DNA from 2 places in the Pedobacter sp. 01N310 genome. Region 2 is predicted to be linked to the other one. Evidence: riboswitches for the same ligand, from Rfam matches in the RefSeq annotation. Region 2 holds a riboswitch; the other holds the start of a gene.
What was found. Region 2 has a riboswitch for cobalamin ahead of metE (5-methyltetrahydropteroyltriglutamate--homocysteine S-methyltransferase). Riboswitches for the same ligand answer to the same signal wherever they lie in the genome.
Positions count from the first base shown of each region.

Region 1: linked by a shared signal. The riboswitch ahead of AC1DNH_RS03645 (TonB-dependent receptor plug domain-containing protein) and the one ahead of metE (5-methyltetrahydropteroyltriglutamate--homocysteine S-methyltransferase) in region 2 are both predicted to bind cobalamin.

Region 1 covers NZ_JBFTSB010000001.1:965,086-975,597, forward strand. Annotated here, with positions in the region: gene AC1DNH_RS03625 (Dph6-related ATP pyrophosphatase) at 1-150, opposite strand, end outside; gene AC1DNH_RS03630 (SIR2 family NAD-dependent protein deacylase) at 140-826, opposite strand; gene AC1DNH_RS03635 (ABC transporter substrate-binding protein) at 853-1,794, opposite strand; gene AC1DNH_RS03640 (DUF6580 family putative transport protein) at 1,920-2,507, opposite strand; gene AC1DNH_RS03645 (TonB-dependent receptor plug domain-containing protein) at 2,547-4,415, opposite strand; cobalamin riboswitch at 4,513-4,707, opposite strand; gene AC1DNH_RS03650 (serine hydrolase) at 4,792-6,039, shown strand; gene AC1DNH_RS03655 (sigma-54-dependent transcriptional regulator) at 6,147-7,550, shown strand; gene AC1DNH_RS03660 (chloride channel protein) at 7,629-9,419, opposite strand; gene AC1DNH_RS03665 (RluA family pseudouridine synthase) at 9,495-10,217, opposite strand.
Region 2 covers NZ_JBFTSB010000005.1:212,907-223,418, reverse strand. Annotated here, with positions in the region: gene mfd (transcription-repair coupling factor) at 196-3,534, shown strand; gene AC1DNH_RS12780 (DUF3820 family protein) at 3,537-3,755, shown strand; gene AC1DNH_RS12775 (DsbA family oxidoreductase) at 4,057-4,773, opposite strand; gene AC1DNH_RS12770 (M14 family metallopeptidase) at 4,870-7,566, opposite strand; cobalamin riboswitch at 7,695-7,902, shown strand; gene metE (5-methyltetrahydropteroyltriglutamate--homocysteine S-methyltransferase) at 8,102-10,435, shown strand.

The DNA of each region.
Region 1 (10,512 bases), on a different contig from region 2:
GCCATGCATCGAAACACGGTTATATTTTTCGGTAACTGTTGTAATCAGGTAACGGATTTCGATAGTAGGATCTTGTAAGACATAGTGTAAGGCCAATGTACTGTCTTTACCACCGCTCCAATTAAAAATGCAAAGCTTTTTATCTGGCATTGACTAATATTTCTTTTAATTCTGTAATGCCTTCTACAGCGTTTTTCTCAATGTTGATCACGTTTTTATAACGTTTTACATCGGGTGTTCTTGGATCGATAATGTATTTGTCGACAAAGGAAGGCACAAAATCGATTAAACCTGCCGCCGGATAAACGGCCAATGAAGTTCCGATCAGTACAAACAAGTCTGCCTGTTTGCAAAGTTTAGCGGCTACCTCTATCATGGGTACAGCTTCACCAAACCAGACTACATGCGGCCGAAGTTGAGAACCCAACTCGCAAAGCTCGCCCATTTTGATTTCTGAACCAACGATTGGATAAGTTAAATCAGCTTTTCTATCTGATTGAGACTTGGTAATAACGCCATGAAGATGGGTAACTTTGGTAGAACCTGCTCTTTCATGTAAATCATCAATGTTTTGGGTAATAATTTCAACGTCGAAGTCTTTTTCCAGCTCAGCAAGCACCTGGTGAGCCAAATTGGGTTTTGCGGCTAAAACCTGTCTTCTCCTTTCATTATAAAATTCTTGTACCAATTCGGGGTTTCTCTCCCAGGCCTCGGGGGTAGCTACATCATAAACATTATAGCCCTCCCATAATCCATCAGAATCCCTAAATGTTTTTAACCCACTTTCGGCACTGATCCCTGCTCCTGTTAAAACAACTAATTTCATAAATTATGATTACACAGATTAAATGATTACACTGATTTTAGTGATTTCACAGACCGGCTGTGGCTGATGAATTTTTTGGCTATGTTTTCGTCTGCCTTAAATATCTCCGGGTGGAACATGCAGGCTAAAGCTTCTATACCTTCAACCAGCGTACCTACGCTAGGTTGGGTGAACATATCAAAATCAGCAATATAAACCTGATTGTTTTTTACTGCCTCAAGATCGATCCAGCCTGATTTTGACGTTAACAGCTCCATTTCTTCCATGCTTCGTTTCATATCAAAGCCACATGGTGCGATAATCAAAACCTCTGGGTTATATTTCAGGATTTTATCCCACTGGGTTACAATAGAGTCGCCACCAGGATTGGACAACATATCAACGCCACCGGCTGCTGCAATCTGAAAAGGAATCCAGTGTCCGCAATTGTATATCGGTTCGATCCATTCCATTAGCATAATCCTTTTTAACGGTGCACGGTTTGCCCTAAGCTGATCTAAAATATGATCCGTTTTCTTTTGCAGGCCTGCCAGATAGTTTAACGCTACCTCTTCCTTTCCTAAAGCCCTGGCAATGGTAATGGCGCAATCGAAAACATCCTGTAAGTTATTTGGCGATAAAGGTACCAGCGTTGGCTGTTTGCTAAGCTTCATTACGGCTGTTTCGGTACAAACAGTATCGATGTTGCACACCTCGCATATATCTTGTGTGAAAACCACATCGGGTGCGATGCTTTCCAACAGTGCATCATCTACCCAATACAAACTTTTGCCTTGCGCTTTTGATGCCGAAAAGATCCGGTCTATTTCGATACTCGAATAGTTTTTGCCTTCTAATATGCAACGTACAACTTTTGGTTGATCTGCAGCCTCTTTAGGGCATTCGAATGTTACGCCATGCAGGTATTCTTGCAGGCCCATATCGTAAATCATTTTAGTGGCAGCAGGTAAAAAGGAAACAACTTTCATTAGGATGTAAAAGGTAAAATGGAATTGATATTCTAAGTTAAAAAAAATCCTCTTTTGAATCGAATCAAAAGAGGATTTCTATCTTGTTTTTACTTTATTGGTGTTATGCCAAACAATGGATCTTTCTACAGCTCTTGTGTTTGCAGTTTTAATACTGGGTATTTTGCTTTTAAGATTTCAAAAGCGCCAAAAAGCAAAGCACCATAGATTATTGTTCCTTCTAAGAATCTGATCTCGAATGGAATGGCTTTAATTAAGCAATCTATAAAACCATTTAAGTTTTGCGTATACAATGGGTTTTTATACCATGAACCGATATCACTTACAATCCAATGGATGAATACAATTACGATTGTAGATAGGAATAAGCTGGCAATATTTACCTTCTTTAATAAGAAACGACCCGCTAAAACCATTAATGCAATTGCAAGGTATGTCCAAAGTTCTTGAACTAAAAACAAATCTACATACTGTTTATAGATGGTTGTATAAAGTACTAAATCGCTTAAAAACAAACTCAATAGCGGAAAAGCGAATGCTTTAAGATGATCTTTAAAATATGCTCCTCCAAATAAGGCTACTGCTCCTATTGATGAAAAATTAGCAAACTTTAATTCATCTGAGTTGAATGTTACCAGCAAACGTAAAGCCGTTATTGCCAATATCATTAACAACAAAATTAAAGTGCGTGGATTAAATTTTAAATGAGACATGCTATTTCTGGTTAATATTTAAACAAAGTTAAATTTTTATTAGCGGATATTAAAACTTACACCTGTATTAAAGTTGAAGCCCAAACTATTGTAACCAATAATTTCGCTGTATTTTTCGTTCAGAATATTTTTTGCATCAAAAAATATCTTTACACGTTTCTTTGCCAATGCATATTCGGCATAAGCATTTAACAATTTATAAGCAGGTAGATTGTCGACTGTATACGTGTTAAAATTACCATCGGTACGTTTGCCGAAATAACGGTAATTTGCACTCACATATAAATTGCTTGTTGCCTGTGCACCTGCAGTAATGCCAAATGTATGTTTTGGTCTGCGGAAAAGATAGTTAGCAACGGCATTATCAACAAAGTTGAACTCATTGCCTTCTACATAAGCGTAATAGCCATTAATGTTAAACACACTGAATTTAACTGCTGGTTCAACTTCGAAACCTTTGGTTTTCTGACTTACCTGGTTAATGTATCCGTTAGGGTAAGCATAAATAATGGCGTCAGTTAAATCGCGTTTGTAACCTGCTAAACGTAAGCTAAATTTGTCGCCAGCAAAGCTAAAATTAACGCCAGCTTCGTAATTCTTCGATTTTTCCGGCTTTAAATCCAAATTAGCACCAAACTGACCAAAAAGCATGTTTAAGGTAGGAACTTTAAATGCTGTTGAAACCGTTCCAAATAATTTTATCTCTTTAATGACATTGATGCTTGGGGTAATTGAGTAGGTATAGTTTTCGCCATATTGTTCGTGTTTATTGTAACGTCCGCCTACTTCAAGGTTAAACACACTTAAATCGTGTAAGAATAATGATCCGTAAGCGGCAAAAATGTTGGTTTCCGGTTTATTTGTTGCTGATGATAATTTCATCACACGGTTATCGATACCCACCAATAAATCGAGTTTGTTACCCAATTTTTGGTTGTAGAATAAATCCAATAGTGATACCCTTCCTTCGTTAATGCTTGGGTACTGGCTATGCGCATCGTTTCTGGTACTTTCGAAACTATAGTTTAACGTTACTTTACCAGTTGCAAATTCGTATTTGGCATTGGTACCTGCAGCAAAGTTTTTCAGGATAGAATAATTGTTTGCATCGGTAAAAGCGCCACCATCAAACTTGTAATTGCCATAATAGTAGCGTACAAATGGATTTACAGAGAAATGCTTATCCAGTTTGATTCCGAAATTCGCATTTAAGGCATCAGTTTTAAAGCCGTCTTTATCAAATACAGCTGTACTTCCCACTGGTGTTGCTGCTTCTGAAATTCCATCGGTTTTGGCGTGGGTATAGTTAATATTATACGAAAAACCTTCAACACCACCGTTTAAACCAATGGTTCCTTTGTAAGTTTCGTAACTGCCTGCACTGGCCACACCATAAATGGTATTGCCTTTTGGGCCACCTTTTTTAGTGATGATATTGATTACTCCTGCAACGGCATCAGAACCATAAATGGTAGACTGACCGCCTCTTAAAATTTCGATATGATCGATCTGATCGATAGAAATCAATCTTAAATCGAATGCACCTCCGTTTCCTGATGGATCGTTTTGCACAATACCATCGATTAAAACCACGGCATAAGCACTTCCTGCACCTCTAAAAAATACCGATTTGTTTAATCCCGGATTGCTGCTTGAACCTGCTACAATAATCCCTGCCTGCTCGCTAATAAGTTCTGGCAATGATTTTCCGTTACTGCGCTCCAATACTTCACGACTGATGATCGTAACCACTTTACCTGTCTGTGATTGTTTCTGGTCATTTTTTGTTGCAGAAATTACAACATCTTTGAGCTGCAAACTGTCTTGTGTTTGAGCATTAGCCACCTGGCTAATCATTAACTGTGCTAGCCCTAAACTGGCTACAGTTAGCATTCTTTTTTTGTTCATTTGATTGTGGTTTTGCCCACAGCCAACAGATAGAAAAGGAAATGAAAATACGAAAAACGTTAAGTATCTCAATCCTAGCTTCAATCCCCGAAAGCTATGAAATTAAATGCTGAAGGCAGGTCTTCTGACTTACTCCCGGGTTTCCGGCCTTCCCATCCCGACAAGTCGGAACAGTGGCAGATTGATTGGAAATCCGTTATAGAGCTTACAGCTGCGGGACAGTTACAGATTTACACTGTATTCCCTTTTAATTCCGGGTGTAATGCCGGAAACCAAAAGCGCTGCAAAAGTAACAAAATTAAGCAACATGTAAAATGCATGATGGAAAATGGTGGTTTTAATAGAAAAAGCTAAATTAGGAATCAAATTTTTACCCATGAGAAGAATATTAATTGTTACATTTTCATTAATAAGCCTATCTGTTATGGCGCAAAAAACCGATACTGTTTTTTTGAAGAAACTGATGGAGTCTAAGCCTGAGCTTTTTTCCGCTGTACTTCATCATCCTGATCAAAACCAGATCCAGATTCTCTATACCCAGATTAACCGTGGTGCGAAGAATAAACCCACTTTTAAAACCTTTAGCTACAATTTAGACCCACACCATTATTTTTATCCTGCCAGTACGGTTAAACTAGCCGCTGTAATTTTTGCCTTGGAAAAAGTAAACCGCTTAAAAAATACAGGCTTAACGGCTAAGAGTACCATGATTACCGATAGCGCCTATAAAGGACAAACGAAGGTTTTAACAGATACAAGTGCTAAAAATGGACTTCCATCAATAGAGCATTACGTTAAAAAGATTTTGCTTACCAGTGATAATGATGCTTTTAACCGTTTATTCGAGTTTATTGGTCGTGCCGAAATTAATGAAAAACTGAAAGCTAACGGATTATACGATAGCCGCATTTTAAATCGCCTGGCCATTGGCGATGCAGGAGAATCAGCTAAACATACCAATCCCATCAAATTTTACAATGGCGAACAATTGGTGTATGATCAGGCTGCCCGGTACGATTCAAAAGAATATGAATTAAAATTAAGCAATTTGGTAATGGGTACCGGATACATGGATAGTACCAACAAGCTGGTAAACAAACCTTTCAGTTTAGCGGGGAAAAACGCTTTCGCCATTAACGATCAACAGAAACTGATGCAGAAATTGATTTTTCCTGATGCTTTTCCGCTTAAAGAACGGTTTAACCTTACTAAAGAAGATTATAAGCTCATTTATACTTATATGAGTAAATATCCAACCGAAAGTAATTTTCCTAAATACGATCCGAAAGAATTTTGGACTACCTATGCAAAAATGTTATACTATGGACGGGAACAGGTAACTCCTGATCCAAATATCCGCATCTTCAATAAATATGGCGATAGCTATGGCTACATCATTGATAACTCATATTTCGTTGATTTTAAAAATGGAATTGAATATTTCCTAACCGCTGTTGTTCATAGTAATGAGGATGGCATATTTAACGATAATAAATACGAATACGAAACAGTTTGTTTTCCTTTTATGAAAAATCTGGGCAGAACCATTTACGAATTGGAACTAAAAAGAGCTAAAAAACAAAAGCCCGATTTAAATAAGTTTAAGATGGATTACACTTATTAAAAACCTTTCTCATCTTTTAAGGTTTATTGCGTATTAATTGTATAAAAAACTATACATTAATTAAAAAATAATATATTCGCATTTCAAAATTAAAGGATACATCTCTAATGGCTAAACTATTAATAATTGATGATGAGCGTGCGATAAGGAGTACCTTACGCGAAATTCTGGAGTACGAAAATTACGATGTTGAAGATATCGATAACGGTATTGATGGCCTCGAAATGATCAAAAAAGGAAATTTCGACCTGGTACTTTGCGATATCAAGATGAATAAGATGGATGGTATGGAAGTGCTGGAACAGGCACAGATCATCAAACCCGATTTGCCATTCATTATGATATCTGGTCATGGAACAGTTGAAACTGCCATTGAAGCCAGTAAAAAAGGAGCTTTTGATTTTATTTCGAAACCACCTGACTTAAACAGGTTATTAATTACGGTTCGTAATGGTTTAGACCGTGGAAATTTAGTTACCGAAACCAAGGTTTTAAAACGTAAAGCAAGTAAAACCCGAGAGATTTTAGGCGAATCGGAAAGTATTTCTAAAATTAAAGAAACCATAGAACGTGTGGCTCCGACCGAGGCCCGTGTATTAATTACGGGTGCAAATGGTAGTGGTAAAGAATTGGTAGCCCGTTGGTTACATGAAAAATCGAACCGTGCCGATAGCCCTCTAATTGAGGTGAACTGCGCCGCTATTCCATCAGAACTGATTGAAAGTGAATTGTTTGGCCACGAGAAAGGTTCATTTACCTCTGCTGTTAAACAACGTATTGGTAAATTTGAACTGGCTAATGGTGGTACGCTATTTTTGGATGAGATTGGCGATATGAGCCTTTCTGCCCAGGCAAAAGTTTTACGTGCCTTACAAGAGCATAAAATTTCGCGTGTAGGTGGCGAAAAGGAAATTGAAGTAAATGTTCGTGTTTTAGCGGCAACCAATAAAGATTTAATGAAAGAAATCGAAGATGGTAACTTCCGTATGGATTTATACCACCGGTTAAATGTAATCAATATCCATGTTCCACATTTAACGGAGCGTACAGATGATATTCCGGTTATTGCACAAAACTTTTTAGAGAATATATGCAGTGATTATGGGATGCCGGTTAAGAAAATAAATGATACTGGTATGGCTGCTTTAAAGGCCTTACCGTGGACAGGTAACGTGCGTGAGCTACATAACATGATTGAGCGTTTAATTATTTTGAGCGATAAGGTAATTACCGAAAATGATGTACGTGCATTCGCTAATCCAGGCGGTGGTACAAACATTGGTGCTGCAACCAGTGCACAGATTGCAGGTGCTGGCGGTTCAAGCCTTGCTTTTTCTTTCGATTCGTTCAATAATTTTCAGGATTATAAAGATCATGCAGAGCGCGAATTTATCAAATTCAAATTGGAAAAAAACAACTGGAACGTATCAAAAACGGCGGATGAGATTGATATCCAAAGAAGTCATTTGTACAGCAAAATTGAAAAGTTTGGCTTAAAAAGAGCTGAGTAAGATCATAATAAGAAGTCAAGTTTTAAAAACTTGACTTCTTTCGTTTAATGATATTTCTCCTCTATTTATGAGCCACAACTACCCCATATAATCATTCTGCCTCATCAGCAATGCCCTGTATTTATTAAAGATTGCTGTTTTAGAAACGAAACCTAAATATTGGTTCTGCGCAGTTAATACGGGTAAAATCCATACATTATCTTGCTCCATCTTCTCTAATACCATTTTCAGATCATCATTTTCGGTGACGGCGTTCGGTGCAGGTTGTACCAAATAAGAAGCTAGCAAATTTTCCTTATCAGGGTGATTAATCATTTCGTTAAATAGCTCTTCTATGTAAATGATGCCCTTAAAATCGCCCAGTTCATCTGTAACAGCACATATATTTTTACGCGATTGCATGATCTCATTCATCTTAATCGAAATCTGATCATTCATGTTTAATCGAGGATAGGTTTTCTCGATCAAATACTTTAGTTTCATCTGATTTAAAACAGTCGTATCCTTATCATCATGCGATAACAGTTCTCCTTTATCCGCTAATGCTTTTGTATAAATAGAATGTTTTTGAGCGCTGCGGTTAATGGCATAAGAAATGGCAGTGGTAATCATTAGTGGTACCATTAAGATATATCCACCCGTAATTTCGGCAATCAGGAAGATGCCAGTTAAGGGAGCATGCATAATCGAGCCCAAAGCAGCTGCCATACCTGCAACAATAAAGTTCGAAACATTTAATTGCGCCAAACCAGATAGATTTACCACATAGGCAAAGATAAACCCGATTAAACCGCCCATAATTAAACTGGGCGCAAACGTTCCGCCGTTACCACCAGCGCCCAAGGTAACCAAAGTCGCTATCGACTTCATGAAAATAGTTACTACTGTAAACAACACCACTAAAGCCGGAATGGTATTGTAATCGGAGAAAATACTATTATTGATCACTGTTTGGTAATCGCCTTTTAACAGTCCCTTTATTGTGATATAACCTTCGCCGTAAAGTGTTGGGAATAGAAAAACCAAAACTCCAAGCATTAAACCACCCACAATAACTTTGGTATAAGGATGTTTTATTTTATAGAATAAGCCTTTTACGGCATAATTGGCTTTTGTAAAATAAATGGAGAATAAGCCTATAAAACAAGCCAGTATCACATAATAAAACAATGCATTCACCTTCCATCCTTCTGTAACCAAAAAGAAAAGTTGCTGTGTATAGAATAATCTTGCTACTACTGCAGCTGTTGCAGCCGATAATAAAAGTGGGATAAACGCAGGGATGGTAAACTCTGGTAATAAAATTTCGATAGCAAATACAATCCCAGCTACTGGGCTATTAAATGCTCCTGCAATACCTGCTGCTGCGCCACAGGCCACTAGCATGGTAATTTCGCGATAAGATAAGCCAAGTAAACGGCCAAGGTTTGAGCCTATTGCCGATCCACTGGTAACAATTGGCGCTTCCAAACCTGTTGAACCACCAAAACCTACCGTAACGGCTGCGGTAATAATCTGCGAATAAATATTGTGTGCTTCTACCTTGCTCGATTTTTTCGAAATGGCATAAAGCAATGGGGTTAAACCCGTTTCGAATTTAGTTTTACGGATAAAATACTTGATGTACAAAACCGTTAAGAAAATACCGATCATCGGAAACACAAAATACAGGTAGTATTTATATTTCCAGTGCCAATCTGATTGAAGAAATTCTTCGATGTGATGCGTTAGGCTCTTTAGAGCGGCGGCGGCTAATCCTGCTAAAACCCCAACAATTACAGCGAGGATAATTAAGAAATTACGGTTTGATATTTTAGATTTTCGGTACTGATTAACCTGATCAAGGTAATTTACAAATCTGATATACATCCTATTGTTTTTTAATAGAGGGCGAATGCCCAAAAGTAACAAAAACAACAAGAGAAGCCAATTTAAAGGCTTCCTTTATGCATCAAATTTATCCAATAACTTAATTAAGGTTGCGAAATCTTTTGGGTATGGTGCATCGATCACAATATCTTTGTCATCTAATCCTTTAAAAACCAGGTGCCTGGCATGTAATGCGAAACGTTTCATAATGGGTTGCTCCTCTTCGCCTTTGGTTAATTTATAACCTCTCTTAATTGACGAAAGAAAAACAGGTTTCCCTTTGTACATATCATCGCCAACAATGGCTGCCCTTTGTGTTGCTAAGTGAATACGGATCTGGTGCATACGACCAGTTATTGGCTTGCATTCAACCAGTGTATAATGTTTGTAGTATTTTAACGAATCGAAAATGGTTTCTGCTCTTTTACCTTCTGCCCTATCAATGGTTACATTTTTATTGCCATCGTTCAAAATCGGAAGATCAACGGTTAACTGATCGAAAATGACATGCCCATCTACTACCGCATGATAGGTTTTATTCACCTTTCTTCTTTCGAACTGCATAGAAGCATGACGGTAACCTTCAGGATTTTTGGCGATAATTAAAGCGCCAGAAGTTTCTTTATCCAAACGGTGACAAACCTGTGCATCATCGCTATACTGTTTGGCCAGGCGTAACACATTGGTTTCTCCAGATCCACCACGTTCATCGAGCGAGGCTAAAAATGGAGGTTTATTGATAACAATAAAATCGTTGTCTTCGAAAAGAATAAGGTCTTTAAAATTTGGAAACTTCAAACTGTGCTGTAATTAATGAAGCGCAAAAATACGATTTTATTTTTATTGGTTAAGATATTAACCGCAGATAAAAAAGGATAAATACAGATATGGAGGAAGTAAGATTGGCGATAGTTTGACGGTTTTGCGCAGAGTTTCGTCTTCCTGGCGCATTTTGTCATTCTGAACGCAGTGAAGAATCTCCAAGACATAGAATGTGTTGTAAAATAAAAGCATCGAAAAAAAAGCAGAGGTATTTTAGCGGCAGAGCTAAAATGTAAGAGATTCTTCGTACCTCAGAATGACAGCATAAAAA
Region 2 (10,512 bases):
CCACCTTTGTTACATCAATTTGCCCTTAATCGACGAATGGGGGATATATTTCGACAAAACGAGTAATGGAATCTAACAAAAGATCTTATTTATTTTGCTTTTTGTTTTTCAACACCGTAACCCAGCCAAAAATAGTTAAAAAAACCTTTACACAAATTGCAGGTTAATATTAAAAGATAAGCTTATTTTTGTGCCTTGAACATTCGCGATTTAATAAACAGATACAAAACCGACGATAGGGTAACCCAATTTACCAAAGCGTTGAACAGCAGCAAAAACCCAAAGATACAATTAAAGGGATTGGTGGGTTCGGCCGATGCTATTGTTGCCCTGTCTTCTTACTTTATATTACATAAACCCCTACTGTTCGTTCTACCGGATAGAGAAGAAGCTGCTTATTTTCAGTCTGACCTGGAAAGCGTTTTGGATAAACAGGTTTTATTGTTTCCTTCTTCTTACCGCAAATCATTTGATTTTACACAAGTAGATACGGCCAACGTTTTGGCCCGTGCGGAGGTTTTGAACGAACTGAATCACGATTCGGAATACGGAAAAATTGTGGTTTCTTATCCCGAAGCCATCGCCGAAAAGGTTATTGACCGCTCTGCTTTAGAAAAAAACACTTTAGAAATTAGTTTAGGCGCCAAGTTGGGCATTGATTTTATCAACGAATTTTTAATTGATTACGATTTTGATAGAAGAGATTTTGTTTACGAACCAGGCCAATTTTCTATCCGCGGCGGTATTGTAGACATATTCTCTTTTTCATCTGATTTGCCTTACCGTATTGAGTTTTTTGGTGATGAGGTAGAAAGCATCAGGAGCTTTGAAATTGAAAGTCAGCTTTCGGTTGCCGATGTTAAGTCGCTTACAATTGTGCCAAACGTTCAGGCGAAATTTTTGACCGAAAGCAATATCAGCATCCTCGATTATATCGATCAGGATACACAGCTCTGGTTTAAAGATGTTGAGTTTACCCTTGATATTATTAAAGCTGGCTATAAAAAAGCCGTTGAACTTTGGAAAGCTTTATCTATAACAGATAAAACCCAAAACCCTGAATGGATCGACCCTAAGTTTGCCTTTACAGACGAAAAATTGTTGGGTGATCATCTTCAGGATTTTCCTTTGATAGAATTTGGAAAGCAGTTTTTTTATAAAACGGATAACCGTTTTGAGTTTGAAACCAAGCCACAACCTTCATTCAATAAAGATTTCAATCTACTCATTCACAACCTTAAGGAAAATGAAAAAGCCGGCATTGTTAATTTTATTTTTACCGATTCGCCAAAACAGATCGAGCGGTTATATGCTATTTTAGAGGATATTGATAAAACGGCCAAGTTTACGCCAATTAACAGCATGCTTCGCGAGGGTTTTATAGATCCACAGATCCAGACGGCATTTTATACCGATCACCAGATTTTTGATCGTTACTATAAATACAAGCTTAAAAAAGGCTATCAGAAAAGCCAGGCCATTACTCTAAAAGATCTTCGAGAACTAAAATCCGGCGATTATGTTACCCACATCGATCATGGCATCGGCAAATATGCCGGGCTTGAAAAGGTTGAGGTAAATGGTAAAACCCAGGAGATGATCCGTTTAATTTATGCGGATAACGATCTGCTTTATGTAAACATCAACTCGTTAAACCGCATTGCCAAATACAGTGGCAAAGAGAGTGGAGTACCCAAGATGAATAAGCTGGGTACTGATGCCTGGGATAAGCTAAAAAAAACTACTAAAAAAAAAGTTAAAGATATCGCCCGGGATTTGATCAAGCTTTATGCTTTGCGCAAAACCCAGGCCGGAACGGCATTTTCGCCAGATAGCTATTTACAAACTGAACTGGAGGCTTCTTTTATTTATGAGGACACTCCCGATCAGTTAAAGGCTACCCAAGACGTGAAAAAGGATATGGAATCACCACATCCAATGGATCGTTTGGTTTGTGGTGATGTTGGTTTCGGAAAAACAGAGATTGCAGTACGTGCTGCATTTAAAGCAGTAGCAGAAGGTAAACAGGCCGCTATTTTAGTGCCTACCACAATTTTGGCTTTACAACATTTCAAAACTTTTTCGTCGCGTTTAAAAGATTTCCCGGTTACGGTTGATTACATTAACCGTTTTAAAACCAGTAAACAGATTAAAGATACCCTTGCCGAAGCCGCAGCTGGTAAGGTTGATATATTAATCGGCACACACCGTTTGCTAAGCAAGGATGTAAAGTTTAAGGATCTCGGCATCATGATTATTGATGAAGAGCAGAAATTTGGCGTTACTGCAAAAGAAAGGTTAAAAGCTGTAAGGGTAAACGTTGATACTTTAACACTTACCGCGACTCCGATCCCGAGAACACTGCATTTTTCTTTAATGGGGGCAAGAGATTTATCCATCATCAGTACGCCGCCACCAAACCGGCAACCAGTGAGTACCGAGTTACATGTTTTTAACGATAAACTGATTCAAGAGGCCGTTCAGTTCGAGTTAGACCGCGGCGGACAGGTTTTCTTTATCCATAACCGTGTAAATGATCTGATGCAATTGGGTGGATTGATCCAGAAACTGGTTCCAAAAGCGAGGATCGGTATTGCGCACGGGCAGTTAGATGGCGATCAACTCGAAGATGTAATGCTCGATTTCATTAATGGTGAAAAAGATGTTCTGGTAGCCACAACTATTATAGAAGCAGGTTTAGATATTCCAAATGCCAATACCATCATTATTAACCATGCGCACATGTTTGGTTTGAGTGATTTGCATCAGATGCGTGGCCGGGTAGGTAGGAGCAACAAAAAAGCTTTCTGTTATTTGCTTTCGCCGCCATTATCAACTTTAACTTCTGAAGCCCGGAAGCGTTTAAGCGCCATTGAAGAGTTTTCTGACTTGGGAAGCGGCTTTAACGTGGCCATGCGCGATCTGGATATCCGTGGAAGTGGTAATTTATTGGGCGCCGAACAAAGTGGTTTTATTGCCGAAATCGGGTTTGAGATGTACCACAAGATATTGGATGAAGCCATCCAGGAATTAAAAGAAGCTGAGTTTAAAGGTCTGTTCGAAAATGAACCTGCCCGTCCGTTTGTAGGCTTTACGCAGGTAGATACCGACTTGGAACTATATATCCCTGACGCATACATTACCAATATTACCGAGCGTTACAATTTATATACCGAGCTTTCTAAACTCGATAATGAAGCGGAATTAGCCATTTTTGAAAAACATTTGGCCGATCGTTTCGGTCCTGTTCCGCCACAGGTAAAAACCATGCTCAGTGTGGTACGTTTGCAATGGTTGGGCAAGAAATTGGGTTTCGAGAAAATTAGTTTTAAGAAAAATAGTTTGCGCGGATATTTCTTAAGCGATAAACAATCTACTTATTTCGATTCGAATACCTTTACCAAGATTTTAACTTTTGCGCAGAACCACCCACGTATGTGTAATTTAAAAGAAGTAAAAAATACATTAAGAATTGCTTTTGATAACATAAGTACTGTTGAAGAAGCAATTCAAACTTTAGAACTAATCGATTAACCATGGACCCAACCTTATTGCTCGATTTAGTGAAAATGCAAATGCCTTATGGAAAATACAAAGGTTACCTGATCTGCAATATCCCCGAAAGTTATTTGCTTTGGTATAAGGATAAAGGCTTCCCAAAAGGGAAATTGGGCGATTTATTGGCTACGATGTTCGAAATTCGGGTGAATGGTTTAGAGTATCTGTTAACGCCATTGAAGAATCAAAATCGGTAGTTAAGAATGATAGGTTAATGCGAACATTTATTCCGGGCTATTGTCTTCCCGAACCAAAAAGTGATGGTGGCAGGTATAGAGGAATCGTCATTCCCAACTTGATTGGGAATCGTAATGCCTTAGTAGGGTCGCAGGTTGCATATAAGATTCCCGCCTGCGCGGGAAAGACGACCGTTTTGAATAGACCTCTCCATTGCGCTGCGCTCCAGTCGAGGTGACGACTAATCTGTAAAAACCGCAGATCAAAATGGCTTTCGCAGAAAAAATCTGCGTTGATCAGCTTAATCTGCGGGAAACAAATCTATATCTCACAGCCATTCTCATCACAAACCGCATCATCATTTTTGTTTAATGAAGTCAGTGTAGTTTTAGGCTGAGCGTCTTTCCATTCCGTAAAACTTTGGGTAAGCGCATCGGTAAAAGCCTGAACAGGCTGAGCACCGGAAACACCGTACTTGCGGTCCATTACAAAATAAGGCACACCACGGATTCCTAAATTCTGGCTTTCATAAATATCATAACGAACAGCTTCAGCAAACTCATTTCCATTCAGAACTGATTCGGCCTCATCTTTATCCAAGCCAATTTCTACGGCAAGATCAACCAAAACACTCGTTTCACCGATATTTTTACTGTTTACGAAATGCGCTTCAAACAGTTTTTCTTCGGCTAAATCCTGAAGGTTATGTTTTGCCGCCAAATGTATCAAACGATGCGCGTTGAAGGTATTGGCAGGGATATTCGTATCAAAATCTATCTTCAAACCAGCATTTGCAGCCATATCCACAACCTGTTTGGTCATTTGCTTAGCTTGCTCTATTGGCATTCCCTTACTCCGCGAAAGGTAATCGTACACCGATTCGTTATTGGTATTGTGATACTCTGGATTAAGCTGATAGCTCTTCCAATCCACCTCAATTTCATTTTTGAAAGGTAATTTTTCTATCGCCTGTTCAAAATGTCTTTTCCCGATATAGCAAAACGGACACATTACGTCCGACCAAATTTCTACTTTCATAGCACAAAATTAAGGTGATTATACTTGCCTATGGTAAGGCTAAAGTAAAAAGCCACTATCGTTTAGGATAGTGGCTTTCATTTATAATTACTGTAACTACTTGTACAACTGATTAAATATCAGCTTAAAAGTGCCATGGGTTTGTGCTCGAAAAGCAATTTCTGGCCCAAAAGCAAGCAGTTTGCCTTTACCAACCTTCGCTTCAAAGGCCGTTACACCATCTTGCAGGTAAGCCTGCCCCCAGGCCCAGCCGCTGCGCAGCGGAGTGGCATTTTCGAACCACATTAAAGGTTTAATCTTTCCAGCCACAATGGCGTCGCCTGTGAGCTTAAAAACGGGGCTATTGTCAAAATATACGTCAGCTTCCTTTTCCATGCCCCAGGTTGTTGGCAAAGTTGTGTCTACACCAACATTTAAAACGCTTCCGGGAACATAATATTTTTCGGCGGGTAATCTCTTTTCCTCTCCGTTTACGATTTCGACCATTGCATTCCGAACTGGAAGATTTAAATGGTAAGCTAAATTGGTGCTACTGCCAATAGCTACAATATTCCCCCCCGCTTCCAAAAATTTCTTTAATTCAGGGATCGATTTGTCTGCAGTAATCCTTCCCAAACGGTTTCTAAACTCTTGAGGAACTTCTTCTGCCTTTGGTCCGAAAGACCTGTTTCCAAACCCTCCTCCTTGTACCGATGGGATCGCGCCACCTACAAAAACAATTACATCGTATTTAGATTTTAAGTTCCCCGCATCTATATCCTGCGGATAAATTACTGTTGCGTTATAATGGTATTGCTCCATTAAAAAGCGCACCCACCCTGAGGCCATAGAACCTCCATAGGTATCCCAAAGGGCAATTTTTCTGGGAGAGATTTTAATTTTATCTTTTGGAGCGGCAGCACTTTTCAGTTTGATGTTTGCTTTTTCCAATATTGATTTCCCTGCTGAAGAAACATAAAAATCGCCATTTTCAGTCGAACGGTAAACTTCAACTTTATTTTTCAAAAGGTCGTTCACTGCAGTATAGGAATCATTTTGTGCTGCACTTAATACATAATTTGATCCGTTAGGTACTTTATTATCCGGCTTTAATAGTTCTCCGTAAGGATTTTTCTCAAACGGCCCTGAAAAATCATCCAGAATCCGATCAAATTTCACATCCATTAAATAAGCTAAAGTCCATCCGGCAGCATCATATGGCGGAATTGGTGCGCCTCCTTCATATTTAAAATCATTTGGGTGATCTTGCGGTTCGAACATATCTAAAACATGCGGACGAAAAGCCTGATCGGTTTTTACGATATAACTTCCGGCAGGATAATTTTTTCCTGCAACGGCAAATGAAGCGGTTGCTTTTTGAACCACAACACCTGTTCTGATCAAAGCGTTTAAAAATTTAACGGCAGAATTAAAATCCGGCTGATCGGCGCTTAAAATATATCCGCGCGGATCTCTGTTTACAGGAGCCTTCATCACCGTATCAAAAGCTTTCATGCTAAGCTGACGCCGGGAGCCAAAATCATCATCACCTCCAGCAATCGGGCCACCTTTTTCACCTTTTGCCGCATTATTAATGGCTTCTATTTTTTTAGGAGAAAAAGACCAGGTATCTTTTTTACCACGCTCTATCGAATTTCTGCCCATCTGGTAAATGTTGTACAACAATTCGTCACGGTAACGTTGTGCGTAATTTAAAACGGCATAGTTTAACGATACTGAATAGTCAATCGAGTTTTTAAAGTACCATTTCCTCGGGGTAATCGGGTTTGGCGAATCGCCGTTCGGCAATAATCTCGAAGGAATTAACGGAATTTCAGAAGGTGTAGGGTTCCCGATAATTTCGGTCAGGAGCCCAATCATATTATGAAAATATGTTGTGGTTCTTAGTCCGCCATTGTACCAGGTAGAATAAACCGATCCTCCACGTTGGGTATAACCAGGTTTGTTTTCTACATTCATACGGTTGTGCATGGCTGCGCCAACGGCATCTAAACTGGTTAACAGCGTTGGGTCGAAAACATAATTGAAAGGATCGCGATAAGGTGGGCCTGCAACAACGGTTCCTGCCGGACCAGCCTGATGGTGGTTATACATAATCTGCGGAATCCATTCCACAAAAAGCTGGCGACCGATATTCTGTGTTTCTTTAAGGTTTAACATAAAGAAATCGCGGTTGTTATCGTGACCTGCGTACTTTTCGTACAAAACAGGCAAACCTGAGGTTGTTCTTTTTTTGGGGTCTTTCTCTCTCATGTACCAATTGCTCACCAATTCTTGTCCATCAGGGTTGGCATGGGTAAACAAAATGATTACGTTATCCAAAATACGCAGGGTTTCAGGGTCTTTCCTGGAGGCAAACTCATAAGCAGTTTCGATCAGCTGATGCGCACCCACCACCTCGTTGGCATGCAAGCCACCATCTATCCAAACTACTGCTTTACCTTCCTGGGCTAATGCTTTTGCCTGCTCAGGTGTAATTTCTGCATGCGCCAGCTGTTGCGAAATTTCCTTGTAACGCGCTAATTTCTTGAGGTTTTCTGGTGAAGAAACAATCAACATATATTGACTTCTGCCTTCTTCGGTTTTGCCAATATCAACTAGTTTAATGCGGTCAGAACTTGCCGCGAGTTTCTTAAAATAAGCTTCTGTTTGGGTATAATTGGCCAATTGATAATCGTCGCCGATATCAAAACCAAAATGCGATTTTGGCGTTGGCACTTCCTGCGCCAGCACCGCACAGCTATTTACCATTAAAAAAGCAATACAAAGCCTTTTAAAGTAGATTTTTATCATAATAAGGGTGTTTAGTTAGGTAATCAAATATAGTAGAGAATAAGGTCCAAAAACGGCTTGCTGTAAATTTGTTACAAGTTTTAAATCCTAATCCATACATTTGTCCTGATGTAAGTTCTTAACTTTATTTTTCATCAACCGATACAGGTTCCCGGAATACAACCGGGATTAATAGGGAATCGTGTGCAAATCACGAGCTGTCGCGCAACTGTAAATTCTGTCTTTTGTTAAAAAAGACAACGGTCTTATCATTCATGCCACTGTGCCGTTTACCGGGATGGGAAGGCGATAAGATCGGGAATAAGTCAGGAGACCTGCCTATATTGAATTGACGGTGCTTTCGCGTTATAAAGTAATTGGTCAGGTCTGATTGTACACCATAAAATTAACCATTTTATATGCTTGCTTTAAGCTTTTTGCTGATGAGTAGGCTGTGTGTGCGCTAACCTTTCCTTTTTTATTTCTAACAAAAAAACATTATAAAATATTGCTTTAAGGGCTTTTAAACGATTTATTTACTTAATCTTTAAAAGAGATGCTAACGCAAAATCTGGGCTATCCGCGAATAGGTAGCCAAAGGGAATTAAAGAAAATCTGCGAAAATTACTGGGCAGATAAAACTGGGTACAAAAATGTACTTCAGGTGGGAAAAAACATTCGCCACGAAAACTGGAACCTTCAAAAAGAAGCCGGAATTGATATCATTCCTTCGAATGACTTTTCTTTTTACGATCACGTGCTCGATCATTCTTTAACTTTTGGCGCGATCCCGAAAAGGTACAACGAAGTGATCCTGAAAAAAGGAAATTCAGAGCTTGATCTCTATTTTGCTATGGCAAGAGGTTATCAAAAAGAAGGATTGGATTTGGTAGCGATGGAAATGACCAAATGGTTCGATACCAATTACCATTATATCGTTCCTGAGTTTTACAAAGACCAGCCTTTTAAACTTTTCTCTACAAAAATTATCGATGAGTTTTACGAGGCAAAACAATTGGGCATTACCACCAAACCCGTTTTAATCGGTCCTGTTTCTTACCTTTTATTGGGAAAAGAAAAGGAAGCTGGCTTTGAAAAGATCGATCTGATCAAAAATCTCCTTCCGGTTTATATCGAGATATTATCCCGCTTGGATGCTTTGGATGTAGAATATGTTCAGTTTGATGAACCTTTTTTGACTTTAGACCTTACCGAAAAAGACAAGAAAGCTTACGAATATGCCTATAAAGAGATCAGAAAAGCTTTTCCCAGGTTAAAAATTGTTTTGGCTACTTATTTTGAGGGCTTGGGCAATAATTTAGCGCTAACTACATCACTCCCGGTAAATGTTTTACATATCGACCTGGTACGAGCTGAAGGTCAATTGACGGATGTTTTAGCTTCGTTAAAAGAAGATACCATCCTTTCGTTAGGTTTGGTAGACGGAAGAAACATCTGGAAAAATGATTTCGAGAAATCTGCTTCAATCATTAATCAAGCTGTAGAAAAAAGGGGCTTCGATAAGGTGTGGATCGCCCCATCTTGTTCCCTAATCCACTCACCGGTTGATTTAGACAATGAAACCAATGCGCAAAACCTTTCGGCCGAAATTAAACAGTGGCTGGCCTATGCGAAACAAAAAATTGCAGAGGTAGCTACCTTAAAAAAACTGATCACCAACGAAAGCCCTGCATCTACCCTGCAAAAACTTGAGGAAAATAAGATCGCGATTGCTAACCGTAAAGTTTCTAAAATCATCCACAATCCTGAAGTTAAACAACGTGTTTTAGGATTAAAAGAGCAGGATGCAGAACGTTTAAGTCCATTTTCGAGCAGAAAAATTAAACAACAGGAACTCAATCTGCCAAGTTACGCCACCACAACCATCGGGTCGTTTCCGCAAACGGCAGAAGTAAGAAGCTGGAGAGCAAAGCTTAAAAATGGAACTTTTACAGTTGAAGAATATGATGATCTTATTGCGAAAGAAACCGCAAAAGCCGTAAACTGGCAGGAAGAAATCGATCTGGATGTTTTGGTTCATGGCGAATTTGAGCGTAACGATATGGTTGAATACTTCGGTGAGCAGCTAGATGGTTTTGCTTTCTCCAAAAATGGCTGGGTACAGAGTTATGGTTCACGCTGTGTAAAACCACCGATCATTTTTGGTGATGTTTCGCGTCCGAAACCCATGACGGTAAAATGGACGGCCTATGCACAGTCGCTTACTTCGAAATATATGAAAGGTATGCTCACAGGTCCTGTAACCATCTTACAATGGTCATTTGTACGTAATGATCAACCAAGATCAGAAACCTGTACCCAAATTGCATTGGCCATCCGTGATGAGGTTTGCGACCTGGAAAATGCAGGGATAAAAATCATTCAGATTGATGAGCCTGCCATTAGAGAAGGTTTACCATTGCGCAAAGCTGATTGGCAAACTTACCTGAACTGGGCGGTTAAAGCCTTTAAAATTTCAGCGAGCGGCGTGAAAGATGATACGCAGATCCACACACACATGTGTTACTCGGAATTTAACGATATCATCCAAAACATTGCCGATATGGATGCCGACGTAATCACCATCGAAACCTCACGTTCGCAAATGGAATTATTAGACGCATTTGCCGATTTTAAATATCCAAACGAAATTGGCCCAGGTGTATACGATATTCACTCTCCAAGGGTTCCGAAGAGGGAAGAAATGGTTCAGTTGCTCAAAAAAGCAAAGGCTGTTATTCCCTCCGGGCAACTCTGGGTAAACCCTGATTGTGGTTTAAAAACCCGTGGATGGGACGAAACCAAAAAGGCACTAATAGAAATGGTTGAAGCCGCAAAAGAAATGCGTAAAGCCGAAGCGGTACTTGCGGCAGATCTTCAGGTGAATTAATTCTATTTTGCCATGGAGAAACCAATACTATTAAGTTAAGAATTCGATTGTTGTCAGTCTGAGCTTGTCGAAGACCC